4 regions of the Levilactobacillus namurensis genome follow, and region 4 is predicted to be linked to each of the others. Evidence: riboswitches for the same ligand, from Rfam matches in the RefSeq annotation. Region 4 holds a riboswitch; each other region holds the start of a gene.
What was found. Region 4 has a riboswitch for thiamine pyrophosphate ahead of thiS (sulfur carrier protein ThiS). Riboswitches for the same ligand answer to the same signal wherever they lie in the genome.
Positions count from the first base shown of each region.

Region 1: it holds a riboswitch for thiamine pyrophosphate, as region 4 does, so the genes downstream of both, RIN67_RS03675 (ECF transporter S component) here and thiS (sulfur carrier protein ThiS) in region 4, are expected to answer to the same signal.
Region 2: it holds a riboswitch for thiamine pyrophosphate, as region 4 does, so the genes downstream of both, cytX (putative hydroxymethylpyrimidine transporter CytX) here and thiS (sulfur carrier protein ThiS) in region 4, are expected to answer to the same signal.
Region 3: it holds a riboswitch for thiamine pyrophosphate, as region 4 does, so the genes downstream of both, thiM (hydroxyethylthiazole kinase) here and thiS (sulfur carrier protein ThiS) in region 4, are expected to answer to the same signal.

Region 1 covers NZ_CP134159.1:788,713-796,026, forward strand. Annotated here, with positions in the region: gene RIN67_RS03650 (SDR family NAD(P)-dependent oxidoreductase) at 1-515, opposite strand, end outside; gene RIN67_RS03655 (hypothetical protein) at 672-1,034, opposite strand; gene tenA (thiaminase II) at 1,111-1,755, opposite strand; gene RIN67_RS03665 (energy-coupling factor transporter transmembrane component T family protein) at 1,773-2,426, opposite strand; gene RIN67_RS03670 (ABC transporter ATP-binding protein) at 2,416-3,840, opposite strand; gene RIN67_RS03675 (ECF transporter S component) at 3,857-4,423, opposite strand; TPP riboswitch at 4,510-4,601, opposite strand; gene RIN67_RS03680 (D-alanyl-D-alanine carboxypeptidase family protein) at 4,931-6,100, shown strand; gene RIN67_RS03685 (HAD-IIB family hydrolase) at 6,232-7,053, shown strand; gene RIN67_RS03690 (PTS transporter subunit EIIC) at 7,209-7,314, shown strand, end outside.
Region 2 covers NZ_CP134159.1:145,973-153,286, forward strand. Annotated here, with positions in the region: gene RIN67_RS00640 (glycoside hydrolase family 2 TIM barrel-domain containing protein) at 1-974, shown strand, start outside; gene RIN67_RS00645 (beta-galactosidase small subunit) at 955-1,929, shown strand; gene RIN67_RS00650 (helix-turn-helix domain-containing protein) at 2,199-2,504, shown strand; TPP riboswitch at 2,552-2,654, shown strand; gene cytX (putative hydroxymethylpyrimidine transporter CytX) at 2,714-3,898, shown strand; gene RIN67_RS00660 (cadmium resistance transporter) at 3,971-4,543, opposite strand; gene RIN67_RS00665 (TetR/AcrR family transcriptional regulator) at 4,767-5,006, shown strand; gene RIN67_RS00670 (hypothetical protein) at 5,003-5,263, shown strand; gene RIN67_RS00675 (ABC transporter permease) at 5,282-6,340, shown strand; gene RIN67_RS00680 (ABC transporter ATP-binding protein) at 6,345-7,019, shown strand; gene RIN67_RS00685 (multidrug effflux MFS transporter) at 7,148-7,314, opposite strand, start outside.
Region 3 covers NZ_CP134159.1:500,386-507,699, forward strand. Annotated here, with positions in the region: gene rlmD (23S rRNA (uracil(1939)-C(5))-methyltransferase RlmD) at 1-1,268, opposite strand, end outside; gene RIN67_RS02175 (oxidoreductase) at 1,458-2,294, shown strand; TPP riboswitch at 2,342-2,444, shown strand; gene thiM (hydroxyethylthiazole kinase) at 2,572-3,360, shown strand; gene thiD (bifunctional hydroxymethylpyrimidine kinase/phosphomethylpyrimidine kinase) at 3,387-4,202, shown strand; gene thiE (thiamine phosphate synthase) at 4,202-4,849, shown strand; gene RIN67_RS02195 (ABC transporter ATP-binding protein/permease) at 4,935-6,860, shown strand.
Region 4 covers NZ_CP134159.1:1,310,638-1,317,951, reverse strand. Annotated here, with positions in the region: gene RIN67_RS06320 (EamA family transporter) at 1-747, opposite strand, end outside; gene RIN67_RS06315 (ECF-type riboflavin transporter substrate-binding protein) at 1,378-1,938, shown strand; gene RIN67_RS06310 (ABC transporter ATP-binding protein) at 1,942-3,648, shown strand; gene RIN67_RS06305 (energy-coupling factor transporter transmembrane component T family protein) at 3,645-4,484, shown strand; gene thiE (thiamine phosphate synthase) at 4,513-5,145, opposite strand; TPP riboswitch at 5,305-5,395, shown strand; gene thiS (sulfur carrier protein ThiS) at 5,504-5,704, shown strand; gene thiF (sulfur carrier protein ThiS adenylyltransferase ThiF) at 5,715-6,365, shown strand; gene RIN67_RS06285 (thiazole synthase) at 6,378-7,148, shown strand; gene RIN67_RS06280 (M20 family metallo-hydrolase) at 7,145-7,314, shown strand, end outside.

The sequences.
Region 1 (7,314 bases), 520 kb from region 4:
GCCACCCGGGAAAGGCCGCGAATGGCTTCCTTGGCCGCAGCGTAGGCGGCTTGGGTCGGTTGTCCGTTGATCCCAGCCCCCGAGGCAAAGTTGATGACACTCCCCTGGTTAACCTTGAGCTGGGGATAAGCCAGCTGCATCAGATGCCAAGTCGGATAGAAGCCGGTGTTGAAGGACAGGGCCAAGTCATCGTCGGTTAGCGCGGTGAAGGGCTTCTGGTGGGAAGCGTGGGCGTTGTTGACCAGCACGTCAATCCCGCCAAAGGCTTTGACGGCTGTGTCAATGATGAGTTGGTCGTTGGCCTTGGTACTGATGTCGGTTTGAAGCGTGACCACTTGACCGGCGTTGAGTGCCTGAAGCTCCCGCTTAGCCTGTGTGATGAGCTCAGCGTTGACGTCGACCACCAGGACACGGGCGCCCGCTTTGACGAAGGCTGTGGCCATTCCCAGGCCGATGCCGCCGGCGCCACCGGTGATGATGACGCGTTTATCAGAAAAGTCATAAGTAATCTGCATGTTATCGTCCTCCTGTGTGCTGATAGTGTTGTGATCAGCGAGGAGTATATCACAATATTGCAAACGGTTTCAATAAAAACCATTACGTGTTTAGATTACAAAAATCGGGCCCACCCCCGTTCAACGAGGTGGCCCGATAGGAATCAAAATAAGCCTTTAAAAGTGCAACCAGTCACTGTGGTTACGGTGAATATCTTCGCGAATTCCCACGACGTAAATCAAGAAAGCCGCAATGGCGATGGCTAAGAGAATGGTCCAGAGCCACGCGTGCGTGTGGATGAAGGTAAAATAGCCGAAGCCCAGGGTGCTGAGCGCAATGATGACCAGCTTCCGGCCTAGTGGTCGGTCGTGGAGAAAGGACACTGCTAGCGCCAGGACCACGGCGCCACCGAACATGTCATCACCACTACTCAGACTGCCGGGGTGGTTCACCAGGGCGTACCCTTCAATCAGAATGCCCAAAATTAAAGCTAAGTAACCGAAAAATTGAAGAAAGGTCATTTGACGAATTTTTTGCATCACGACACCCGCTTTCCCTCAGATGGTGTCTTTATTATAAAGCAAGCGCGCGCGATTGGGAATCCTGACGCTTAGGTTACCAAGTTTCGTGGTCCAAGGCCATTTGCCAAAAGTGTAACTCGTACCAACTGCTCTTTTGGAAGATGTCTAGGAGGGCCGGCGTGTTCTGGGGAGTAGCGACCTGGTTGGCGAGGGCCAATTGAGCGGGCATCTCTCCGGCGTAGTCGTCGGCGTTGTAAGTATCGATCCAAGCTTGGTAGATGGGGATGGGTGATCCCTGGTGGGCCAGGTCGTGACCAATCTCGGCATAGAGCCAATAACAGGGTAACAGGGCAATCACGGCGCCGGCAGTGCCTAGGGTCGCTAGAGACCGGTAGAGGTGGCTGGTATAGGCGTACCCCGTGGGAGCCATAGGCGTCGCCGCGATTTCGGCATCCGTGATGGCGAGTTGCCTAAAGAAGGTTTTGCGGACCGCCATCTCGCCTTGGCGTAAGTGTTCAGCTCCGGCTCGTAACTGGTGGGCCGCCTGCGGATCCGTGGCCTGGTCCGCGGCCAGGTCGTGAATCGTCGCGAATTCTTGCAGGTAGTGGTGGTCTTGAATCAGATAATACCGGAAAGTGGCTGCGGGTAAGGTCCCCGCTTGCAAGGCTTGAATGAAGGGGTGGTGCTTGGAAGCCGCCCAACTGGTGAGAGTAGCGGCATGGGCTTGATCAGTGAACATTAAAAAACTCCTTTCTGTTAAGGCAGGCCGACGAAGAGGCCGATTTGGACCACGACAAAGCCCAGACCACAGAGTAGCCAATCACGCCGACGGAGGGGAATCGTGACCGCATAAGTCCGGGGAGCCCCTTCAACGAACCCGTGAGAGGTCATGGCGTCCGCTAACTGGTCTGACCAGTTCATGGCCGCTAGGATGACCTTGAAGTACAGTTGGGGGGACCAGAAGTGGAGCACCTGTCCCCGCATCAGGGCGGCGGCGTGAATCGTTGCGACCTCGGCGCGAATCTTAGGCAACAGGTTGAAGGCTGCCAGGAACCCGTAAGCGAACTTCGCGGGCAGCTTAGCATTCTGCTCCAGTGATCGGGCCAAGGCTAGCGGCTGGGTAGTCTGGGTGAAGGTGGCCCCCAAGTAGACGTAGACGAACATCCGGGTGAAGATGACCGCTAAGAAGTGGTGCGAGGCGTCCCCCTGCAAGGCCAGTGACCAGACTAGGGCGCTGGCTAAGAAGAGGGGAACGGCCGTTAGCCACAGGAGGGTCTTGAAGTGAATACGTTGAACCACTAAGACGATTAAACTAAAGGCAATCAAAGCTAAGTTGACAGTCAAAACTTGGGTAAACGAAATTTCAAACGCAATCAACACGATGGTGGCAAGCTTGAGACTAGGATTCATGGCGCACCTCCTGAGCTTGGTAGCTGAAGTGTTGGTCGGCCAAGGCCAAGTGGTAATCGATAAAGCTGTCGAGGCCGCTCAACTGGTGGCTGATTAACACTAAGGTCAGCTTGAGGTCTGCTTGGGTGGTCGTTAGGAGTTGACGTACCGCGTGAATCGAGGCCAGGTCTAGTCCCTTTAGGGGTTCGTCTAGCAGGAGGACGTCGGGGGCCATCATCAGCATGCAGAGCAGCTGGAACTTCTTCTGCTGGCCACTACTGAGTGAGTAGATGACCTGGTCTTCACGGCCATCGAGCTGGAGGACTTTGAGTGCAGCGGCCACCCGGTCGGGCGTAAAGTACGCGTGTTGGCCGTTCTTCTGGGACAACGCCAATTCTTCACCTAAGGTGACGTTGAGAAATTGCGCTTGAGCCGCCTGAAACATCAACCCCACGTGACGAGCGTAGGTGCACCGCCGTAGCTTTTGGATGTTCTGTTGGCGGTAAGTGATTGTGCCGTCATAGGAACTCAGCCGGACCAGCGAGCGGAAGAAGGTAGATTTTCCACTACCGTTGGGGCCGGTAATCAACGTGGTTTTATGCGCCAGGATGGCGAGGTCTTGGGGCCGCAACAGTTGCCGGGTCCCTCGGCGTAGCCCTAGCTGGTGACCAGTCAGAATCTGCGGCGCATCGGGTGCGGGGAGCTGGACCTGAGTAAGCCGCAGCCGTTCCGGAGTAAAGGCGGCTAGGCGGGCCTGGGTCGCCGCGGTCGAGAGCTGGGTCGCCATCCCGTGGTCTAAGACGGTCAGGTGGTCGACCCATTGATCATAGCCACTGAGGTCATGGTCGGCGAGGATCACAGTCTTATGGCGTTCGCGACAGAGTTGAACCAGCTTGGTCATCAGGACTTGCCGTGTCGGTGGATCGATACTGGCAAAGGGCTCGTCTAGCAAGATAACGTCACTGTCCATGGCCACGATACTGGCCAGGGCAACTTTCTGTTGTTCTCCGCCGGATAGCTGCATTAAGGCGCGGTCACGAAGCTTGGTGATGCCAACGAATGCTAAGGCGGCGTCAATCCTTGCGGGCATTTGGGCTGGGTCGACCGCCTGGTTCTCCAAGACAAAGCGCAACTCGTTAGTCACGGTATCCATGGTGAATTGGGTGCTAGGTTCCTGGAACAGCAACGCGACTCTACGGGAGCGGGTGGTTGCCGGAAATGAGGCTAGAGCCTGGTCGTCGAAGGTGATGGTCCCCGTGGTGGGTAGCGGGGTCAGGCCAGCTATCAACCGGAGTAAGGTGGTCTTGCCACTGCCGGATGGACCGGTCAATAGGGAAAAACGACCGCCCCTAAAGGTGGCCGTTAAGTCCTTGAGCACGGGAGTTTCCCGGGCTGGTGGTGCGTAAGTTAAGTGTTGAATCGTAATGGTTGCCAAAGTGAATCCCTCCAGTTTAGTTCTTAGAGGTTGCGGGGAGGACGTGGGCCCGGGTCAAGAGGTTGGTGATCAGACGCGTCAAGATTCCCCCGAAGACAAAGATTGAGGCGAAGCGGACCACCAGTAATACCAGTAGGAAGCCCAGGTGATAGGCGTTGTAACCGGACCGGAAGTAGTCCCATAAGAAGGTGACTAAAGTGGTGGTCAGTGCGCTGAGCGTCAAAGTCAGCCAGTTGTAGAACTTATATCCCACGGCGGCGAAGCCCAATTCGGAACCGATACCTTGAACGGCCCCAGAAATTAAGGTAGATGCCCCCCAGGTTCCCCCCAGGAACATTTCCACTGCGGATCCTAGGAATTCGCCTAGGGTTGCGGATCCAGGAATTCGGATAACAAAGCCAGCTAAGGGCCCTGCCATGACCCAGATCCCTAAGAGCAGTTCGTTAGCCAGTGGCTGAAGTCCTGCAGGTGCTAAAGCGGCCGTCAAGACGGCGTAGAGTGGCCCCACGGCCCAGAAAATAACCCCCATAAAAATTGCTAAAATGGTGACCAGAATAATGTCACGAATATGCCAACGTTGCATGTTGTTTTCCCCCTATAGGTTATAGTGACGTGGTCACAACCAAAAAAATCCCCACGTAGCGCGTGGCTAAGTGGGGTTCTTGCTTGCATTTGAAAATACACCGTCCCTTCGCTGGTCTTAACCAGAGCAGGTTCAATGGGTTTGATCTCAGCCAAAATAGGCACCCCGTCGGATTTAAATTACTTTTAGCGTAACTAATCTGGACGAAAAATGCAACCGCTATCCTCTAAAATCGTACGGGGTGGTCTAAGCTTTTATAACTTGAATAGTGCTCAGGCCTAATCGGTGGGGCCTCAAATCTTCCGGTTGACGTAAATTTAGCGAGCGATGCGGTAGTTGTCACAAAGTAGTTGCGTAGCTTTTTAGTTTAAGGACTTAAAAATGGATTACAAGTACGTTACGGTCACAACAAGCTGGTTACAAAAAGCGGTAGAAGCTACCCGTGGCGTGATTGACGTGTTAGGTTATTATTAGAAATGTAATAAGATGGGAGCGCAAGAAGCAATTATGCAAGTCACAAAATTTAAGTGGGGCCTTTTTGCCCTGTTGGTTACTCTGATGGTTGGTTTGGGCGTTGGCCAAGCGACTACGGCCCAAGCGGCGGCTTATCAGACGGTAACGTCCAAGACCATTACCAAGACGGCCTACCATAAGAAGTCGAAAAAGGGGGCCCTGTACAATCAGACACACACGTGTAAAATCGTGAATCTGTCAGCGCATCCCAATACGACCTGGTATGCCACGAAGCAAGCGACGTTAAAGCACGCCAATTCCAAGGGCATTTACCTGTATGTGGCCAATAAGTCAGGGTCCATCAAGGGATGGGTCTGGCACGGCTACCTGAAGAAGGGGACTGCGCCGTTGTCCTTGAAGTACGCCAAAGGGGCGGTGGCCATGGATGCCCAGACTGGTAAGGTGATCTGGTCTAAGGCCGGGAATACGGCGCGGCCTATCGCGTCCGTGTCCAAGATTATGACGCTCTACCTGACGCTGCAAAAGGTCGAAAGTGGCAAGGGCAGTTGGAACGACGTGGTCAACACCAGCAGTAAAGGGCTGATTGCCATGGGGAACAGCGCTGCTTGTGGGGGCTTTAAGTTCAAGTCCGGGCACAAGTACACGGTCAAGGACCTCTACTACGCAGCTTACCTGGATTCGTCCAATAACGCGGCGATTGCGTTGGGGAAGTGGGTCGCTGGCAGTAACGGGGCCTTTATCCGGAAGATGAACGCCCAAGCTAAGACCTGGGGCTTAAAGCATGCCAGCTTTGTCTCCGCTTCGGGGTTGGAAAACAGTGACTTGGCAGCGTTTGGCTACCGTTACGGGTCAGCCAACGCTAACAAGGTCTCCCCAATCGACGTGGCCAAGATTGCCCGGCACCTGATCACGGACTACCCCCGGGTGGTCACGGACGGTCAGATTGGTTCGAAGTACGTGGATGGCCAGTTGCTCTACAACTACAACAACCTGTTGAAGGGGCGGAAGTATTATCAGGCCTCGTTAAAGGTTGACGGTTTGAAGACCGGGTACACGCCGTTAGCGGGCTACTGCTTCGTCGGAACTGGTCAAAAAGCGGGTAAGCACCGGTTGATCACGGTGGTCCTGCACGATGAAAATGAGTTCACCGAGACCCGTTCGCTGATGAACTACGCATACAAGAGTAGCAGCATGAACGCTTAATCATACTATCAGACGCTTGGAGTGGTCACTCCAAGCGTCTTTTTTGCGCCATAGAAGACAGTTGGTTGCAATGGACGCGACGGCTCGCGTATGATGAGAGCAGTTTTTGAACATGAGAGGACTGAGATGAGATGGAACTACCTCAATTGATTGCCACCGATCTAGATGGCACGTTTTTAGACCCGCACGGAAAGTACGACCGCAACCGGTTTGACCGGCTACTAGGCGCTCTGGACGCGCAGGGGAGCCGATTCGTCATTGCGACGGGTGATCCGCTCGACCACGTGCACGACCTGTTCGGTGACTTAGCACATGCCGATCAGTTGACCTACGTGGTCGAAGACGGAGCACTGATTGTCACGGGCACGGGCCGCGTCTTGCGGATGGCTGAGATTCCTGCAGACCTAAGCCGCTTTGCCATTCAGTGGATCCAGACGGCTCCCGAGATGGCGGAGAACTTTCTGATTGCGTGCGGGGCACAGCGGGCTTACACCACATTGGCCGCGGATAGTCAACGCTTTGCAGCCTCACGGGCCTTTTACCCCAGTTTGACCAGCGTTTCGGACTTACGGGCGGTTCCAGAACCGATCCTAAAGTTAGACCTGACTTGGTTACGGACGGATGTGCAGGCTCAGGTCGCAGCCTTCAACCGGCAGTTCGCGGGGCAACTCCTGGGGACCAGTAGTGGGCTGGGCGGGCTGAACGTCACGTTGCCTACGGTCAATAAGGGGGCGGCCATCCGCTTGCTCCAGCAGGAATGGCAGATTCCGGTGGCGCAGACCGCAGCCTTCGGGGATTCGGGAAATGACTTGGCGATGCTCCAGACCGTGGGACAGGGGATTGCCATGGCTAACGCGGCCCCAGAGGTTCTCGCCGCGATTCCCCGGCACACGGCCCAGACCAACGCGACGTCCGCCGTTCTCGACCAACTGGAGGCGTGGCTAACGGCTTAATGCGCTGTTAGCTGGTATATTTTGTCGGGACCGAACCTTTGCCATTGCGTTTCCAGGTAATGCTCAGTTTGAGGGGTGAGTACGTCAACTAAGCGTGCGACTGAGTCGGGGGGACTGCAATGCGCTACAATCGCAGGTGATTAGGGGATGGTCGGATGACAGAACGGGTTAGTCGGTTAGGCCGGTGGCTGATTGCCGGTGAAGTACGGTGGCGTCAGAATCGGCAGATTGCGGCGATTTACCGGAGCTTTCGGGTGATTT
Region 2 (7,314 bases), 1.2 Mb from region 4:
ACCTCTACCAGCTAACACTGGAATTGCTGGATGCGCAGGGCAACGTGATCGAAGTCGTCCCTTACGTGGTCGGCTTCCGGCGCCTCGAATTGAAGGACAAGGTCATGCTGCTGAACGGTCAGCGTCTAATCTTAAACGGCGTTAACCGGCACGAATGGGATGCGCGGACGGGCCGCAACGTTTCACTAGCGGACATGCACCGCGACCTCAGTATTTTTAAGCAGGCCCACATCAACGCGGTTCGGACCTGTCATTACTCGGATCAAGACGTGTGGTACGACCTCTGCGACCAAGCGGGAATCTATATGATGGCCGAAAATAACTTGGAATCACACGGAACTTGGCAGAAGCGCGGTGCCGTTGAACCCTCGTATAACGTACCGGGTTCCTTACCAGAATGGCGTGCCGTGGTTCTGGACCGGGCCCGCAGTAACTACCAGACGTTCAAGAATCACCCGGCCATCCTGTTCTGGTCTCTGGGGAACGAGTCCTACGCGGGGGACAATATCGCCGCGATGAACCAGTTCTACAAAGACCACGATGACACGCGGTTGACCCACTATGAAGGCGTCTGCCGTAACCGGGACTACGCCGACCGCATTTCCGACATGGAAAGCATGATGTACGATCCTCCTAAAGCCATTCGCGACTACCTGCAACATGATCCGCAAAAGCCGTTCATCAACTGCGAATACATGCACGATATGGGGAACTCTTTGGGCGGCATGCAAAGTTACATGGACTTGCTGGACGAGTTCCCGATGTACCAGGGTGGCTTCATCTGGGACTATATCGACCAGGCCCTGTTGGTCAAAGATGAAGTCACGGGCCGCGATGTTTTGCGGTATGGTGGAGACTTTGACGACCGGCCAGCCGACTACGAATTCTCCGGTGACGGTCTGTTGTTTGCGGACCGGACCCCGAAACCAGCACTTCAGGAGGTGAGCCACTATTATGGCAACTACGACGACTAAGCTACACGTCATTTACGGCGACACGACCCTGGGATTAGTGGGCGAGCACTTCCACTACATCTTCAACTATGACCGGGGTGGCCTAGAATCCTTACAACAGTACGGTAAAGAGTGGTTGTACCGGACCCCCAAGCCGGCGTTTTGGCGCGCCACCACGGATAACGACCGGGGGAACCACTTCTCGGCGCATGCCGCGATGTGGCTGGGGGCGGACCTCTTCAGTCCCTGCACCGATATCGAAGTGGCGGTCAACGGGCGGGTCATCACACTCCCCGTTGCGCCCGAAAACAACCGCTATAGCGACCACGAGACGGCGGATACGGTCAGCCTGACCTTCACTTACACCACCACGACGGTTCCGGCGACCATGGTTGAAGTGGTCTACACGGTGGATGCAACGGGTCAACTCACGATTCAGGAAAACTATACGGGTCAACCGGGCTTGCCCGAGCTACCGGCGTTAGGGTTCCAGTTGATTGCGCCCACCATGGCCAGCGGCTTCAGTTACCAGGGCTTGTCCGGAGAGACCTACCCCGATCGGATGGCTGGGGGCATTCCGGGCACTTACACGGTTGACGGCTTGCCCGTGACGCCGTACCTGGTGCCGCAAGAAAACGGGATGCACATGCAGACGCAGCAAGTGACGGTCACCCGGCAGACCACGTTGAACAACGCCGACCCGGACCAGCAGGCCTTTTCGTTGACGGTTCAACAAGCTGATGAACCGTTTGCGTTCAGCTGCCTGCCGTACACGGCGGCGGAACTGGAAAATGCAACTCACCAAGAAGAATTACCGCCTGCCCGTCGGACGGTCCTGACCATCTATGGCGCCGTGCGGGGCGTCGGTGGGATTGATAGTTGGGGCGCTGATGTTGAGCCGGAATACCATATTTCGGCCGAGACGGGTCACAGCTTTAGCTTTAAGATTGCGGGTCCTGATGAACTTAATCATTAATCACAAGAGAGTCGGTTTGATGCCGGCTCTTTTTTGAGCTTGATTATCAAAATAGTAATAAAAAGAGGGCGCTAACCCCCGGAATGTAAAGGTTCTGCATGACTTGTGTAAAGAGGGTTGTGCTGGGGCACAAGAGCAGGTATCTTAGAAATATGTTCTTGTGAAAATCACAAATCTTAGTTAATAATTAAATTTGATTATTAAAAACTATTATTAATAATTAAGAACAAACGCGTACCTAACAGGATGTGGTTCGGGGGGCTTTCAGCATGACAGACTACACAGTTCAGCAGGCAGCAGAATTGGTGGGACTCACACCGGCGGCGGTGCAGGTCTACCAGCAACAGGGATTGATTACGGCCACGGCCCAAGGCACCTTAGACGCCAGTGCGTTGCAGTGGCTCAGTCGGATCAAGCGGTTACGGCTCAGTGGGATGGCGCTCTCCCAGATTGCGGCGTACGTCGCCCAGAATCGGGTGGATGGTCAGCCACTGGCTACCGACCAGCCGCAAGAGCAGTATACCCGTTTCTTAGCCGAATCCACGCCGCCCCTCACTTGGGATTACTCGGATTAACTTGAGTTCTAGCAGTGATAACGGTACCATGGAAGTAAATCTAAATACGAAAACACTAGGGGTGCCCCAATTGGGCTGAGATGAACGATCGTTCGATCCCTTTGAACCTGTTAAGTTAGGACTTGCGAAGGAAAGTGTTCGATTAAAACGACTTTCGCGCGGACTCGACCCAGCGGGAGTCGTTTTTGTAAATCAAAGGAGTTTTTTGGATGAAGACACAGTTACATGGCCTCTTTTTACTTTGGCTTGGCGCGGCAATCTCGATTGCCGAGATCGTGACCGGTACCCTGATGGCCCCACTAGGATGGCAACGGGGATTGGCGGCGATTCTGGTGGGGCACTTGATCGGTTGTGGCCTCTTTCTGTTGCCGGCGGCTTACTTATCCGCTCAGCAACACCAGTCGGCGATTGGGGTGACCCAGACGGTCTTTGGTCCCTGGGGCGTCCGGCTCTTTTCCCTCTTGAACGCGTTGCAATTATTAGGTTGGACCGCTGTGATGATCGTCAATGCCCAGCTCGCGATGAACGGTATTTCCCAGCACTTGCTGGGGTTCCACTCGGCCGTCTTAATGGCCAGCATCGTGGCGGCCTTGATTATTGTCTGGCTACTCCTAGACCACGACTGGTTGTTTCGGGTGAATAACCTGGTCGTGATTCTCCTGGCCGTGGGGATGCTGGTCATGATGGGCGCCATCTTGGCGACCGGGCACGTCCATCCCAGTCATGGTGCGGCGTTAAGCTTTGGGAGTGCCGTTGAATTGAACGTCACCATGGCCCTATCCTGGTTACCCTTAATTGGGGACTACACCCGTAAGACCACGCAACCCTGGCGGGCTAGCCTGGTCAGCGTGAGCGGGTATTTCCTGGGGAGCGTCGCGATGTTCGCGATTGGCTTATTCACCGTGATCTTAACGGGTCAGGCGGACTTCACGGCCGTCTTAGCCCAGTCGAAGATCGGGATTCTGGCCCTGCTGGTGATCGTGTTCTCAACCGTGACCACTACCTTCATGGACGCTTTTTCGGCGGCCACCAACTTGAACAACTTGGTGCACCGGGGGCACGTGAACCTGTGGGGTGTCGGCGTCACGGTGGTGGGGCTAGCCATCGCGTTAGGGGTCTCGATGACCTTCTACCAGAACTTCTTGTACGCGATTGGCGCGGTCTTCTCCCCGTTATTCGCCATTTTGGCGGTCAGCGTTTTCGGGCTCAAGCAACGGTTAGCCGTGGGTTGGAACTTCGCGTGGTGGCTCGTCGGGGTCATCGGGTATTCCTGGTTACAGAAGCTGGATTTCTTTGGCGGGACCACGTTATTGCTCCTGCTGGGGTTATCGGTAGGCGTCTACCTGACGAGCCGGGTCACCCGGCGGTATCCCTTGATGACTAAGCAAGATTAACGCAAAATGAACGCCCGGATTCGGTCAGTGTGTGCTGACCGAATCCGGGCGTTTTTTGTTTCACATGAAACATTAAGGGGCGTAGGCGCGAAACAGCAGTGAGCACCCGATGAACAGGTACAAGACTGCCGTGACATAGTGGCCGTTGCGCTGTAACCAGTGGCGGTAGGACAACTGGGCCAGACACTTGGCCGCCCAATAGAAGACCGTCAGCATGGCAAACAGGGTGATGATCAAGACCACAATCTGCCAGGATAGAGCCTGGGTCAGTAAGGGGACGTAAACGCTGATGTTGTCGGCGCCGGTCGAAATGATTAACGTCGCGATGGTCCAGGAGAGGCGGTGACGAGACTTAGTCAGTTGAGAGGAATCCTGAGCTGAGGGTGCGGTGAACGCCGTTTTTAGCCCGATGAGAATCGGAAAGATGCCCAGGACACCCATAATCGTGGTTTGGGGCAGACTGCGTAACGGATACGCACAAAGGCCGCTGATCAGAAGCAGTACCGTGGTTCCCAGACAATCACCCAGGTAGATGGCGCGGTTGGCTGAGTTGCCATGGATTCCGAATAAGATGGTCAGTAAAATCAAGCAATCAATACTGGTCGATGCGTAAGCCACGATACCCGTTGCGATAGTGGTCAACATGGTGGTTCCTCCCCGAAAACGTTAGTGAATTAAGCGTACCATACGGCCGGACTAGTGACGCACCCCCGCCGCAATCACACAAGAAATTTATGATTTTAGACAATAATTTAACAATCTTCGGTACTGGAACGGCTAAAGTTGACACGGTGTCACCAACGTGCTATTCTCAATTCATCACCTAAAAGTGACACGGTGTCACTAACCATTTTCAGGAGGCGTTTCAATGCCAACCGCAACCTTTGACCATTTAACCGCACCCAAACGCGACCGCATCACGGCGGCGCTCCTCACAGAATTTTCAGCGCACTCGTTAGCCACAGCGCAAGTCGCCCGCATCGTCAAGCAGGCCGATATTGCGCGCGGGGCCTTCTATAAGTACTTCGCCGACTTGACCGACGCGTATCAGTACCTGTACGGCTTGGCCCTCGACCAGATTCACCAGGCCGTGCCGACCTCGATGTGACTGCCACCTACGCGGCGGTCCGCGACTTCGTGGACCAGGCGACTGCCAGCCCCTATTACGCGTTGATCCAACGCCATTTTCAAACCAACGAGGGCCTGTTGCCCGTGGCGCCCGCCATTCCGGCGACCATGACGGCTCCCGTCTGGGCGGCCATGGTCCTGAGCCACGCCACGATTAAAGAAATTATGTTACGCCCGGATAGTCGAACGGCCAGTCTAGCGCGGTTCCAGACCGCATTACGGGCGTTAGCGGACTAGACCTAAGGAGGGAAACAGATGTTTTTAGCTTTAAAAGAAATTCGTCACGAGAAGCTCCGGTATGGCTTGATTATCGGGATGATTCTCCTGATCAGTTACTTAGTCTATGTCTTAAGTGGCCTGGCTTATGGGCTAGCGCAACAAAACACGCAGGCCATCGATTCTTGGCAGGCGCAGAGCGTGGCCTTGGATAAGGACGCCAACGTCAGCCTGTCCCAGTCGCTGATTACCGCCGATACCGCGGATAAAATGACCCTGAAGCGTTCGCAAGCGTATCTGGGACAGGCGGGAATCGTGGCTAAAGCCAGCCAACGCCCCAACCTGTCCGCCCAATTCTTAGGCCTACAACCCCAACAGTTTATCTCCCGCAACCTGACGTTGACGGCGGGGCATAAAGCCCGTAACAATCGCCAAATCGTCGCGGACACCGCCTTTCAGCAACAGGGCTACAAGCTGGGTGACCGCGTGACCCTAAATTCCGTGGATGGCAAGTACACCATCGTGGGCTTCACCAAAAACGCCAAGTTGAGCGTGGCCCCGGTGGTCTACGGGACGTTGGGCGCATGGCGGACCTTGCGCGGGGTCACTCCCGCCTTTAAGGCCAGTGCCGTAGTTTCTCAGCGGGTCCACCAAATGGTACCGAGTCCGTTGAAGACCTACAGTACCCAGGCCTTCATCAACAAGTTACCGGGCTATTCCGCCCAGAACACCACGTTTACCTTCATGATTGGCTTCCTAATGATTATCGCGGTAGTGGTGATCGCCGTCTTCTTGTATATCCTGACCATGCAGAAGCTGCCCAACTACGCCGTCTTGCGCGCCCAGGGGATTCCGTCGAAGTTTTTGGTCAGCACGACACTGAGTCAGGCCTTCATCCTGGTCGTTGGCGGCTTAGTTCTGGGGGCCCTGTTGACGGTGGCCACTATGCGGATCTTGCCGCTAGGGGTGCCGATTAGCTTTAACCTGCCACTCTTGGCGGGAGTCACTGGCGGCATCCTCTTGACCGGGATCTTGGGTGCGTTGATTCCAGTGAAACTGATTTTGAAAGTCGATCCCGTGACCGTGATTGGAGGATAAGCAGATGCCCGCATTAGCGTTACAACACGTCAATAAATTTTTTGGCCAGGGAACGAGTCGCGTCCAGGTCCTAAGCGATGTCAACTTCGCGACCCAACCCGGTGAACTCAGCCTAGTCTTGGGCCCGTCCGGTTCCGGGAAGAGTACCTTTTTGACCATCGCCGGTGGCATTCAAACGCCGACAGATGGCCGGGTGACCGTCGACGGTCAGGCCCTGGCAAGCATGGCGGCCAAGGACCGCGATAAACTGCGGTTACACCAGATTGGCTTCATTCTGCAAGCCCATAACCTGGTGCCGTACCTGACCGTCCGGGACCAGTTCGCCTTAGTCGACCGGGTCAAGCCGCAGGGGAACCTGAGTCCAGCGGCCCTGCGTCAACTCTTGGACGAACTGGGCATCGCGCCAATCGTCGATCAGTACCCGGGCAACCTGTCCGGGGGACAAAGTCAGCGGGTCGCGATTGCCCGGGCCCTGTATCAGGATCCCGCGATTATCCTGGCGGACGAACCCACGGCGGCGCTGGATAGCGACCGGGTCAAGGTCGTGGGGCGCATCCTTCAACAGCTGGCCCAGGACCACCATAAGGCCGTCGTGGTCGTGACCCACGACCTCCGCCTCCGCGAGTTCGCCGACCACGTCTACCAACTGATGGATGGTCAGCTGACCCTAGAAGCTTGAGACGCTCGCTTCCTGGTAACGATGTACTAAGTAAAGACAACGCAAAAGGCGCGTGCTTCAGGTCAGTCGAAGCACGCGCCTTTTAGGCATTTACCAGTTAAATTAGGGTTGTCCGTAGCGGAAGCAAATTAATGGTCGAGGTGGTGACCCTGGAACCGAATCAGCCCGTAGGCCCCAGCGCTGCAGGCGAAGAGCATGGTCGCCATGGCGGCGTAGGAACTACCGGACATCCCGGCCAGGGGCGATGCGATTCCACCGCAGGCGTTTTGGGACAAGCCGATGACGGCTGAGGCCC
Region 3 (7,314 bases), 810 kb from region 4:
GTGTCCATCAGCGTCTCGTCCAGGCCCGTGCGGGGTGGGTCGACCACGATGGCGTCCGGCCGGAACCCGGCCACGGCCCACTGGGACATCACGTCTTCGGCGGTCCCGACTTCGTAGTGGGCGTTGGTGATACCGTTGGCTTCTGCGTTAGCGTTAGCGTCCGCGACGGCTTCGGGGATGACGTCCATCCCCCGGACTTCCTTGGCGGTGTTGGCCAGGGATAACCCGATGGTCCCGATTCCCGAGTAGGCGTCGACGACGGTTTGCCCTGGTTGCAGGTCTAGGGCCTGACGAGCCTGGTCGTAGAGGACTTCGGTTTGGGCCGGGTTCAACTGTAGGAATGCCCGGGCGGACAGCTTGAAGGCCAGACCGCCCAGCTTTTCGGTGATGGCGTCTGCGCCAGCCAGGTGCAGGGTCTGGTCACCCCAGATCAAGGACGTCTTCCCCGGGTTCACGTTCTGCATCACGGACGTGACTTGTGGTAACTCGTCGGCAATCCGCAAGAGCAGTTGGTGCTTGTGCGGGAGCTTTTGAGAGTTGGTGATGAAGACCACTTGGACGTCGTTGGTGTTGGCGGCCGCACGGACCACTAGGGTCTTGACGATACCGGAGTTGTGTTCCTCGTCGTAGATCGGCACCTCGAGGTCTTGGAGCATGGTGACCAGGGCACGCATGACCGTCATGGTCACAGGCATCTGGACGGAACAGGTCGGCAGGTCGACTAAGTCGTGACTGCGTTCGGCGTAGAGTCCGGCTTGAACGGTCCCGTCAGCGGTCTTGCGGACCTGGAACTGGGCCTTGTTCCGGTAAGCGTAGGGGTCGTCCATGCCCAGAGTCGGCCGCACATCGTAGTACTTGAAGCCGCGGGGCTGGTAGCGTTCCAGCGACTGACGGACGATGTCGCGTTTGAATTGTAACTGTTGGGGGTAAGCTAAGTGTTCCAGTTCGAACCCGCCGACTTGATCGGCGTAGCTGTCGCGTGGTTCCACCCGGTAGGGGCTGACCTTACGCAACCGGTGGATCTTCCCGCGTAAGAACCGGTGGGCGACGGTGGTGACTTCGACCACGGCTTCTTCGTTGGTCAGCGCGCCGGGAACGAAGACCGCCATGCGCTTGTAGTACCCGATGCCTTCCCCGTTGATGCCCATGCGTTTGATGGTCAGGGGGAAGCGTTGGCCGACTTCCACGTCGATCTGCGGGGTTTCGTGCCGGTCGTGACGCTGGTGGCCGGAGCGGTAGTTGGAACGGTGTGATTCGTATTTTGCCATTTAATTTCTCCTATATACTGTTGACGTAAAACCTAATAATCCTGCCCCATTATACCAGAGATTCCCGCCAGGCGGGGGCTTAGCGATTAAGGGGCGAAAAAGATGAAAAAATGGAGCCGCTTCCATAGAAAAATGGCGGTCGCTTGGGTACAATTAGAGTATCAACTCATTACTCAAGGGGGCTTTCTTATGCATCATCGTAAAGTGGCGTTGGTCACGGGCGCGTCTTCGGGAATCGGGAACGCCATTGCGAAGAGTCTGCATCGTAACGGGGTCGCCGTCTATGCCGGTGCCCGGCGGGTCGAACGGATGAACGACCTCGACGACCTGGGCATCACCACGTTGCCGTTGGACGTGACCGACGCCCAGAGTGTCGAGCACACGGTCGACCGCATCGTTAGCGAGACGGGGCGGATTGACATTCTGGTCAATAACGCCGGCTTCGGCCTCTTAGGGGCCCTGGAAGACCTAACCATCGACCAGGCCCAAGCCCAGTTCGACGTGAACCTGTTTGGCGCCGCTCGGTTGATTCAATCGGTCCTGCCCATGATGCGCCAGCAACACACCGGCCGGATCATTAACGTGACCTCAATCGATGGTAAGGTGGCCCAGCCGTTGGCGAGCTGGTACGTGGCTTCCAAGTTTGCTTTGGAAGGCCTGTCGGATGCCTTGCGGTTCGAACTGCGGCCCCACGGTATCGACGTGGTGGTGATCGAGCCCGGGAGTATCCAATCCGAGTGGGCCGATATTGCTAGCGACCACTTACAGGCCGCGTCGGGAACGGGACCTTACGCCGCGACGACCATTCAGGCCGTGGCGATTCTCAAGGCCGCTAAGCGCTTCGCGAGTGGCCCCCAGGTGATTGCACGCTTGGCGGACCGGGCGGCCTTGTCCCGGCGGCCTAAGACCCGCTACCACGCGGGGGCCGGAAGCTCGATCCTTTGGTTGCGTCAGTGCTTGAGTGACCGGGCACTCGACCGCATCTGGCGGGTGGTTGGTCAAGCCGCCCAACGGATTACCCGTTAACGCGAGAACCGTTGACGCCGTTGACCAAGACGGATATGCTAAAGATAATCTAACACTAGGGGTGCCCGTCATGGGCTGAGATGCAGAGCTGCGATCCCTTGGAATCTGTTCAAGTTAAGACTTGCGAAGGGAACGTGTTTTGTGGAAACAACGCCACCAGACCACGACCTGTTCGTGAGCTGGTGGCGTTTTACGTTTAGGGTTAGACCAACGGCGGGCCGGGGCCGAAACGCGTTTGGAACTGGCCGCCAACTACTTAATACGGGGAGTAATACTTATGAAGTTAACTTTACTGGATCAGTTACGCGAACAAAATCCAATCGTTTTTAACATTTCCAACTTCGTCACGGTTCAAGACGTGGCCAACGGACTCAACGCCTTGGGCGCGTCGCCCATCATGTCCGAAGAGGTCGCCGAAGCTGGCGAAATGGTCGGCTTGGCGGGGGCGGTCTGCCTGAACCTGGGGGCGTTTACCGTGCCGCAGGTCAAGCAGATCACCACGGTTGGCCAACTGGCTAACCAGGCCCACAAACCGCTGGTCATCGACCCGGTCGCCGTGGGCGCGGTGGCTTACCGGAAGCAGGTCGCCACGGAGCTCTTGCGGACCGTCCACCCCGACGTGATTCGGGGGAACGCGGGCGAAATTGCGGCTTTAGCTGGTCTGGACTGGCAAGCCAAGGGCATCGACGCCGGCGAAGGCGCCGGGGACCTGGTCACGATTGCGCAGACTTGTGCGCAGAAGCAACGGTGCGTGGTGATCCTATCCGGGCCGACCGACGTCATCACCGATGGCACGCGCACGATCCAAGTGGAGAACGGTACGCCGCTGTTCCAGACCCACGTGGGGTCCGGCGACATGCTGTCTAGCATCGTGGGCGCCTTCTGTGCGGTCGAAGACGATGCCTTTGAAGCGGCCCAGACCGCGTGCCTGGTCTTTGCGGCGATTGGTCAGTTGGTGGCTGGCAGCCAGGACCGGATGGGGTCGGGAACCTTTATCGTGAAATTATTAGATGCCTTACAATTCACCACGGTGGCGGAGATTCAAGCCATCGCGAATTACCATTAAGTAGGGTGCAGGAAGGATGAGTAAGTATGACCAATGAATTTCCACAAACACTAACCATCGCGGGAACTGATAGTGGCGGCGGTGCCGGGATCATGGCCGACTTGAAGACCATGCAGGAACGCCACGTCTTCGGGACGGCGGTGGTCGTGGCGGTGACGGCCCAGAATACGCTGGGGGTCCAAGATTTCATGGCGCTACCTAAGCAGCTGATCGACGAACAATTCGCGTCTTTGGCCGCTGATTTTAAGATTCGGGCCTGCAAGACGGGGATGCTGGCGGATGCCGAACACGTCCATATCGTGGTTGAGAACTTGAAGAAGTACCACTTCGGTCCGTTGACGGTCGATCCCGTCATGATCGCCAAGGGGGGCGCGGCGTTGTTAGCCGATGATGCGGTTGCTACGGTCCAAAAGGAGCTGGTACCGCTGGCCGACGTCTTGACGCCCAACCTGCCGGAAGCCCAACGCCTCACGGGGCTGACCATCACGACTTCGGAAGAGATGGAACAGGCCGCTGTCAAGCTCCAGGAAATGGGGGCCAAGAACGTCCTGATCAAGGGCGGTCACGAGGCCACACCGGATAAGGCCAGTGACTTCGTGCTGTTGGCCGACGGGCGGTCGTTCTGGTTAAGTGCACCGCGAATCGATACGGTGCGGACCCACGGAACTGGCGACACCCTGTCGTCGTGCATCACGGCCGAGCTTGCCAAGGGGACGGACTTCGAGAGCGCCATTCGGTTAGGGAAGGACTACGTGACCGCGGCCATCGCCCATCCAATCGAGGTGGGCCACGGTCACGGACCGTTGAATCATTGGGCTTACGGACAAGGAGGCACCATCTAATGTCAGTGACGTTTGAACCAGGCCTATTACGGGCCTACTTTGTAGCGGGGAGCCAAGACGTTCCCGGAAAAGACCTCCGCGTGGTTTTAGCGGAGATGTTACAAGCCGGCATCACGGCCTACCAGTTCCGCGATAAGGGCGCCAGCACCCTGACGCCCGCGGAACGACTCGCGTTAGGTCGCGACTTGCGCGACCAGTGCCGGGCGGCCAGCGTGCCGTTTATCGTCGATGACGACGTCGACATGGCCCTGGCGTTGGACGCGGATGGCGTCCACGTGGGCCAGAGCGACGAACGGATCCAACAGGTCTTGGCGGCCACGAAAGACCGGCAGATGTTCGTGGGACTGTCCTGTTCGACGTCGGCGGAAGTCGCGGCGGCGAACCAGTTAACGGGCTTAGCCTACATCGGTAGTGGGCCCATCTACCCCACGGTCTCCAAGGACGATGCCGACCCCGTGATTGGAACGGCGGGCCTGCAGGCCTTGGTGGCCCAGGCCAACGTGCCAATCGTGGCCATCGGCGGGGTCACCCAAGAGTCGTTGCCGGCGATTGCCCAGACCGGTGCGGCGGGGGTCGCGGTGATCACGCTGCTGACCCGCAACCCGCAACCGGAACGCGCGGTTCAGGGGATGCTGGCGGCGTTTTAGGCGGCGAGGTGCCGGTGAATTAATTGCTTTTAGCGGGTAAAAAGGTTATCGTATAGGTCATTATGTTTTTAAAGGAGTTTAATCTATGAGCTTTCTAGAGCTAAAGGATATCCACAAGTCCTACCGGATGAACAAGTCGGAGTTCCCCGTGTTGAAGGGCATCAGCCTTAAGTTCGACCGCGGCGAGTTCGTGTCGATCTTGGGCGAGTCCGGTGGCGGGAAGACCACTTTGATGAACATCATCGGTGGGTTGGACGCCCAGTATGAAGGAGACGTGCTGCTCAACGGCCAATCGTTGCGCCAGGCGTCCACCAAGCAACTGGATACTTACCGGCGCCAGACGATTGGGTTTATCTTCCAGAACTTTAACCTGATTAGCCACTTAAGCATCCTGGATAACGTGATGGTCTCCCTCCAGATGACCAAGCTCAGCCGCAAGGAGCAGCGCGACCGGGCCACGGACCTGTTGGACCAGGTCGGCTTAAAAGAACACCGGCACAAGCACCCCAACCAACTGTCCGGGGGCCAGAAGCAACGGGTCGCCATCGCGCGGGCGTTAGCGTCGGACCCGGACATCATCATCGCCGACGAACCGACCGGGGCGCTGGATTCCCAGAACACGAAGGAAATCTTGGCGTTGATGGACGACATTGCGGCCAGTGGGAAGTTGGTCATTTGTGTGACCCACTCCCAGGAAGTCGCCGACCACGGGACGCGTATCGTGCACATGGCCGACGGGGTCATCGACCACGATACCGCGCTAAAGGACCCGTTCCCGGTCAAGGACGGCGCTGAGATGCCGGCCAAACACTTGGGCTTCGGTGCCACGGTCCGAATGGCCTTGCAACATATGCGCTATAACCTGGGACGCAACCTGCTGATTATTTTCGGGGCCTCCATCGGGATCTTCAGTGTCATCCTGATGCTGGGGCTGGGAAAAGGGGTCAAGGGCTACATTAATCATGAAATCTATTCGCAGATTAAGCCCACCGCCGTTCAGGTGGCTCAGAAGACCGATAGTGAGAACGTGAAGAAACTCGAGATCAAGGACGCCGACGTGCAGCGACTGAAAAAGCTGTCCCACGTGAAGAAGGTCCAACCGGGCTTCTTCACTCAGGGGGCCCAGGTCCAGAGTAACGGGACCACCTCAACGGCGCAGTTGGTCCAGACGGTCAGTGACCAGTTGCTGGCTAAGAGTGTCAAGAAGGGTACCCGACCAGCGACCGGTGAAGTCATGCTGGGTAAGGCCTTCGCCCAGAAGTTCAATAAGAAGCACCCGTACCGCCTGATTGGTAAGAAGGTCAAGGTCTCGTTGACGGCGATGGATCAACACCATTTGCCAGTCGTGATGACCAAGACGCTTAAGGTCAGCGGGGTCAGTGACGGGAGCGGCGGTCAGGTTCAGACCAACCTCCAGACCATCAAGAACATGTACCAGAGCAAGGACTTGACCTTCCGGGCCAACTTCGCGACGGTCATGATCGATTCCTTGAGCAACGTCACGAAGGTTCAGGATAAGATCCGGACGTTGAAGAACAGTGACGGCAAGGCCCAGTATCAACTGACGGGGGCGGGCGCCATCGTCTCGACGCTGAACACCTACATCCAGTTGGCGTTCTACGTCTTGGCTGCGATTGCCGGCATCTCGCTGTTAGTCTCCGCCATCATGATCATCGTGGTGCTGTACATCAGCGTCTCCGAGCGGACCAAGGAAATCGGGATTCTGCGGGCGTTAGGGGTCCGGAAGCGCGACGTCAAGAATCTGTTCCTGTCGGAAGCCTTCTTCCTGGGACTCTTCTCTAGTATCCTGGCATTAGTCTTTACCGAACTGGTCGCACTCTTCGCGAATAGCATCGCGAATAAGTACATCGGCTACGCCATCGTTTCCGTGACGGGCAATTACCTGGTCTTCGGCATCGTGGTCTCCGTAGTGATCAGTCTGATTGCGGCCCTGGCACCGTCTAGTCGGGCGGCTAAGCTGGATCCAATCGAAGCCTTAGCTTACGAATAAGCATGCGTTACCAAAAGCCTTGAGGGGCAGGACTCCTCAAGGCTTTTTTAACGTGGTTTAAGGGCATATCGTAACGGTTCAGTAAAAGTGTCACCTCAAAAAGTAAGCGAAAAAACAACCAATCACGCCACAAGATAGGTACGGTGGCGTGATTGGCTACGGTGTTATAAATGAGAAGTCAGGATGACTAAACCCGGCTTTACAAGTACATAGTAGCATGAAACCGATTCATTGCCAATTAACTTGGCTCGCTAAAAATCGGCCCACGAGAACGGCTAGACAATTAAATCTTGCACAAACTGGTTTAGGGAATGAAACGGCTGATGGCTGGCTGATTAAGGGCCTGATGAACCGCTAAAAGGTCGTGACGGGGGTTGGTTAAGTGACCGGTGAAACCAGTGCCAGATTCGGATTCAGAGCGGGCGACCGAAAATTCTGGGGGTGTTCCCGTGTT
Region 4 (7,314 bases):
CAGCGACGAGAGAATGGGGCCGATACCAAGGTCTAGCTGGGGCATGAACAGAGAATAGGCGACCAACGGAAAGACCATCGAGAACAGCGCAATCAAGACGCCCCACTTAATCGTGGGTAATGTGACCGGCGTCGTCGCAATCTGCGGGATCCAGACAATCGAGATTAAGATGAACGCCCCTAAACACAGCAGCCAGGTCTTGGTCATGGGGTCCAGGTTGTTCCCCAGTAACGCCGTAAACTGCATGGTGCAGGCATAACCACACGCGGCCAAAAAGGCGTAAAACAGGCCCAATGGGGACAGCGCCTGGGTAATGGGAAACAGTCCCGCCGCCAAGACGGTCCCAATCAGGACCAGCACGATACTCAAGACCTGTAACCGTGACGGCCAGCGCCGCTGAATCACGGCCCCTAACAGAACCGACAGCCAGACTGCCTGCATCAACATAACCGCCGCTGCCGCCACCGGAATCAGCTTGAGGGCTTGAATATAGAAGGTATTGGTAAACCCTGACCCGGTCCCAGCCGCAATCACTAACCCAATCTGCTTCCAATTCGTATGCTGGTACCGTAACCAGTTTCGCCGAACGACGTGCACGATTCCTAGGATCACGACCGCACTCAAAAACGACCAAAATAGGAGTGGTCCGTTCACCACCCCTTCCCGGCGAGCAATCTTAAATAGGGACGCCGGAACCCCAAAACTAATGGCTCCTAAAGCCACAAACACTGGTGCAATTTTCTTCAAAAAACTCATCCTTTATGTATCAATTAACTATACCCCTTTATCATACACGGCCATCGGTCAATCGCCAAGCCCCGCTGGACGTTCATCCCCTAGCTCAACGACGCAATTTACAGTTACACGACTCGGCTTAAAATGATAAATTGATGAGAAAATGATTCATTTCCCTTGGAATTTCTCCGATAATCATCCCCTATACGTAATCTAAATCCGAACATTCTTAGGTTTGGCTCCCCAATAAAATAACTTTTATACGTTTTTTAAATGTAACCGACTTCATTTCTGATTCCTGCTTGTACCCCTTAGTCATTTAGCGTATGCTATAGGAAGTTAAATTCAGATGAGAAAAGCTGCGACAAGATGAGTATCCGGTGTTCGTCACCCCTAGAGAGTCGCGTCGGCTGAAAAGCGACGGTGATGCCCGGTGAAGATGGTCTTGAAGAAGCTACTCGGGTAAATTCGTGAGCCCGGGTCGGAGCGATTCGTTACGATCAGGATAAGTCCCGTTCGCGGGAAAATCAGGGTGGTACCACGCAAACGCGTCCTTGAAAGTCAATGACTTTCGGGCGCGTTTTTCGTTGCCCCATTCTCATCTGAACCCACTTAAAACCCATCTAAGGAGTGTGTCGTCTTATGCCCAATAAGCAATCTAACTCAATTCGAACCGTGGTCGCCACGGGAATCGGTGCTGCCATTATTTTTGTCTTAATGAAATTCGTTGCCATTCCAACAGGAATCCCTAACACCCAGTTTAACGTAGCCATTGGATTTGCTGCGTTATTAGGCGCCATCTTCGGTCCGGTCGCAGCGGGACTCGCCGTCTTTATCGGGCACGCCCTCAACGACTTTATCACTTACGGCTCCCCTTGGTGGACTTGGATCATCGTCGACGGCCTAGTGGGCGTTGCCTTCGGTCTGACCAAGAACCGGCTCAAAATCGCTGACGGTGCGTTGAAGAAGGCCAAGCTGGTCTGGTTCAACATCTACCAAATCATCGTCAACTTCATCGCCTGGGTCCTCTTAGCCCCTACCGGTGACATTATCATCTACCACGAACCAGCCAGCAAGGTCTACCTCCAAGGCATCACGACTTGGATCATCGACTCTATCTCCGTTGCCATCATTGGAACGTTACTGCTGGTTCTCTACGCTCGGACCCGGACGCAACGTGGCAGCTTAAAGAAGGAAAAATAAGTTATGACTGCACCCATTATTAGTTTTCGTGACTTTTCATTTCAGTACAATAGCCAAACGGAACCCACCCTGCGCCACATTAATCTTGATATTTACCCAGGTGAAAAGGTCCTGATTGCGGGGCCCTCCGGTTCGGGGAAGTCGACACTGGGACGGTGTTTAAACGGATTGATTCCACAGTCGTATCCGGGGACGATTTCCGGTCATGCCACCGTTGCGGGTCAAGACATCCAGCAAAGCTCGATTTTTGACCTCTCGCTCAACGTGGGGACCGTCTTGCAAGATCCCGACAGTCAATTCGTAGGGCTCTCCGTGGTCGAAGATATGGCCTTCTCACTAGAAAACGACCAACAGGCCCAACCCGCGATGCGTCAGGCGACCCATCAATGGGCACAAACGTTGGACCTCCAAGACCTCCTGACCCACCATCCCCAAGAACTCTCAGGTGGTCAGAAGCAACGGGTCGCCATGGCGGGCGTGTTAATCGACAACAGTAAGATTCTCCTGTTCGATGAACCCCTCGCCAGCCTGGATCCCGCTTCCGGCAAAGCCTCGATGGCGTTAATCGACCGGTTGGCGCGGACCCAGGACCTGACGGTGGTGATTATCGAGCACCGCATCGAGGACGTCTTACAGCAGCCCATTGACCGGTTGATCGTCATGCAGGACGGACAAATTGTGGCCAACGACCGCCCCGAAACTATCCTCCGCGACTCCCTAATGGCTCAACAAGGGCTACGGGAGCCGCTCTACTTGTCAGCACTAAAGTTAGCCGGCATCTCCCTAGCAGACTGCCAACACCTAGATGACTTGGCCCAACTTAACGCACCGCATCTCACGACCACCCTGCAACACTGGACGGCCGGCGTCACCCTCAAGGCACCCGTCGTCCACACCCAACCACTCCTGACCATCGACCGTTTGACCTTCGGTTACGCGCCGGACCAGCCGATCTTTAAGGACCTATCCACGACGATCCACCGGGGCGACATGATTAGTCTGGTCGGTCAAAACGGGGTCGGTAAATCCACGCTCAGCAACCTCATCACCGGCTTCTTAACACCGCAATCCGGCCACCTGACCTTCGATGGCCAGTCCCTGGACCCTTGTTCGGTCAAGGAGCGGGCCGACCATATTGGTTACATCCTCCAAGATCCCAATCAGATGTTGTCCAAGACCTTGATTTACGATGAAGTCGCAACCGGTCTGGTCCTCCGCGGATTAGACGCCCAAACGATTGAGCAACGGGTGCTGGCGACGTTAAAGATTTGCGGTCTCTACGAATTTCGGCATTGGCCCGTTTCGGCATTGAGCTTTGGCCAAAAGAAGCGGGTCACCATCGCCGCAATCTTGGTACTCCAACCCGCAATGCTGATTCTGGACGAGCCCACGGCCGGACAAGACCTACAACACTACACCGACATGATGCAGTTCTTAGCGCAACTCAACCGCGAACAGGGCATCACCATTGTCCTCATCACCCACGACATGCACCTAATGCTGGAGTACACCGACCGCACCATCGTTCTAGGTCGCGGAGGGATTCTTATGGACGCCGCGCCTGCTGACGTGTTAACGAATCAAGCCATCATCGACCAGGCTTCACTGGCGAAGACCAGCCTTTACACGTTAGCGGAGCAACACCACCTGAACCCTACTGAATTTGTCGCCAAATTTGTTCAAGCAGAACGGGAGGCCCGCCAACAATGACTCACCAACTCTTAATTGGGTACGCCGACCGACAGACCTTCTTAAACCGACTTAGTGGCAGCACCAAGTTACTCTGCTTTGTCGGCCTATCGATTATCGGCATGACGACCTACGATACCCGCTACCTCTTAGGCATCATGGTCCTTTCCTTAATTCTCTTTCACTTCGCTAAAATCAAATTCCATGAGATTTCGTTCGTCCTAAGCGTCATCCTAGGGTTCTCCGTCTTAAATCTCCTGATGGTTTACGTCTTTGCTCCCCATTATGGCGTCAGCATCTACGGAACGGAACACCTTTTATTGGGGCACCACGCCGCTTATTTCAACCTCACCACTGAACAACTCTTCTACGAGTTCAACTTACTCCTGAAGTACACCTTCATGGTTCCCCTAGCACTGATTTTTCTGATGACCACCAACCCTAGTGAATTCGCCGCAAGCCTCAACCGCATCGGTGTCTCTTACCGGATCAGTTACTCGGTGGCCATTGCCCTGCGCTACATCCCCGATGTTCAAAGTGACTACCGGACCATTAGCTTGGCTCAGCAAGCCCGGGGCTTTGAGATCTCCAAGAAAGCCAGTCTGATGACCCGGGCTCGCGGTGGGGTCCAGATTCTACTCCCCCTGATCTTCTCGAGCCTTGATCGAATCGAGACCATCAGCCAAGCCATGGAGCTTCGCCGTTTCGGCAAGGGAAAACACCGTACTTGGTATATGGCCCAACGTTTCCAACGCAACGACTACCTAGCACTGCTGATTGTCGGCGCCCTGATTATCCTGGGCATCGTCCTCTTTAAAGTTAACGGTGGTCGTTTCTGGAACCCATTTCACGCTTAACCTTCAAGTCCTGACTTGTCGCGCTGATTCAGCGCACGACGGTCAGGACTTTTTGGCGTAACGCTTGGGCCGCCAAGTCGGGATGGGGGGCTTTCATAATCGCCGACACCACGGCCACCCCCGCCACCTTGGCTGGCTGAACCGCCGTCACGTTGGTCGAATTTAAGCCCCCAATGGCGTAGACCGGAATAGGGACTGCTGCCTGGATCGCCGCTAACGTCGCCACACTGGTATGCACCGTCTTCACGTGGGTCGTCGTGGGAAAGATGGCCCCCACCCCCAGGTAGTCCGCGCCCGCGCGCACTGCTAGTTGGGCTTGACGGACCGTCTTAGTCGTCGCCCCAATAATCTTGCGCGGTCCCAGCAAACGGCGCGCAACGTCGACGGGGATGTCCTGCTGGCCCAGGTGCACACCAGCTGCGTTCACTGCCAGCGCAATGTCTAAGCGGTCGTCAATGATCAAGGGAAGCTCATACTGGTCCGTGATGGCCTTGACCTGTTGCGCTAGTTGGAAATAGTGCCGACTATCCAGCGATTTTTCTCGTAGTTGCACCAGGTCTACGCCCCCCTGACAAGCCAGTTCTAATCGGCACAAAAAGGCCTCTTCCTCGATTCCCAAGCGGTCAGTTACTAAGTACAACGGTCGTTTTCCTACACGCATTTTGGTTGTCCTCCCATGATGTTTCAAATGGTAAATCATTTACGCCTCAGTGTAGCGAATTCATCCAACTTTGTACAGCTTTATGTTTAGACTTGACATTCATTTTCAGGTTGCGTATAACTAACGTAACGAGTTTTCAAAACTCGTTTTCATTCAGCAACCGTTCGTCTGGGGTGCCACTCGGCTGAGATTAAACCCATCGAACCTGATGTAGTTAGAACTACCGAAGGAAGCGCGACTTGCCAATGTGACTCAGGAACCACTGGGTCTTCCGTTTACGGGATTTTTCCCGTCATGACGGTCCTTTTGTGCGCAATTCCCCTTTCTTCACGACGTTCGCAGAAAGGGGAATTTTTTTATGCTTACGATTAACGGAGAACCAGCCGCTGCGGCAACTGGCACTACCATTTTGGCGTTACTTACTGCGCGCCACACACCCATTGAACACCTCGTCGTCGAGGTCAACGGCCAGATCATCCACCACACTGAATTTGCGACCACCACCCTTCAAACCGACGACCAAGTTGAAATCATCACATTCGTCGGCGGCGGCCGTTAGGAGGATGCTCATGCACACACCACCCATCATTCAAGGTCAAGCGCCCGACCAAGTCTATACCCAAATGAAAGCCCGTAACGTCACCGCGTCCACTGCCAAGCTTTCGGCGGCCCACGTCGCCATCGCGGGAGCGGGCGGACTAGGATCCAACATTGCCATCGCCTTAGCCCGCATTGGCGTCGGTACCCTGACCTTAGTTGACTTCGACGTAATCGAACTTAGCAATCTCAACCGCCAGCAATACAAGCTTAGTCAGGTCGGCATGCCTAAGGTCACCGCCCTCAAGCAGAACTTACAGGAATTCAATCCCTTTATCACCATCCACGCCTATCAGGAAAAGCTCACGCCTGCGACCATTTCCAAATACTTATCCTCGGCAGACATCATCTGTGAAGCCTTTGACGCCCCCCAGGAGAAAGCCATGCTCTTAGAAACGGTCGGCACGCAATTTCCCGCTAAGCCCCTGGTCATGGCGACTGGCATGGCGGGAATCCACAGTGCCAACACCATTACGACCAAGCAATTACGTCCCAATCTCTACGTCGCCGGCGATGGCACGTCCATGGGCGCTGAAGGCCTCATGGCCCCACGCGTGATGATTGCCGCGGGCCACGAAGCCAACATGATTACTCGTTTGATTTTAGGTAAAACAACCATTTAGGAGGAATATCACATGACAGCATCTGATCCTTTAACCATTGGTGGCCACACCTTTACGTCTCGTTTCATCCTGGGTTCTGGTAAGTATTCTTACGACTTGATCGATTCAGCCATCCACCACGCCCAAGCCCAGATCATCACCATGGCATTACGCCGTACCACGCAGGCGGCCGATAACATCCTGGCCTACATCCCCAAGGACATCACGATTCTCCCCAACACCTCGGGATGTACCACGGCCGAAGAAGCCATTCGCACAGCCCACATTGCCCGGGAACTCAGCGGCAGTGACTTCATCAAGCTAGAAGTCGTTCCGGATAAGCAATACTTAATGCCCGACAACTACGAAACGTTGAAAGCAACGGAGGTACTCGCCAACGAAGGCTTCATCGTGATGCCCTACGTTTTACCTGACCTGGTCGTTGCCCGCCAGTTGGTGAATGCCGGGGCCGCTACCGTGATGCCCTTAGCCGCCCCCATCGGCACGAACCAAGGGTTGACCACGAAATCTTTGATTCAGATCCTAATCAACGAACTCTCGGTCCCGGTCATCATTGACGCCGGTATCGGTCGCCCCAGCGAAGCCGCCGAAGCCATGGAGATGGGCGCTGCCGCTATCATGGCCAACACTTCTATGGCCACCGCAGCCAATATTCCCCTCATGGCCGCAGCCTTTCGCCTAGGAGTTCAAGCCGGCCGGCAAGCCTTTCTAGCGGGTCCGGGACGCGTCTTTACGAAAGGTGCCGTGGCCTCTTCACCGTTGACGGGCGTGAGTCACGCATGATTCCTTTAACCACTCCCGGCCTGACGCTAGCCGCTCAACTAGCCACCATTAATCGCCTCTGTCCAACGGATCCTGCCCAAAACCGACTAGTCTACACCCCCACCTGGACGGCCGCTCAAGCCCAACTCATCACCTGGGGACTAGCGGCCGGACTCCAGGCTACCGT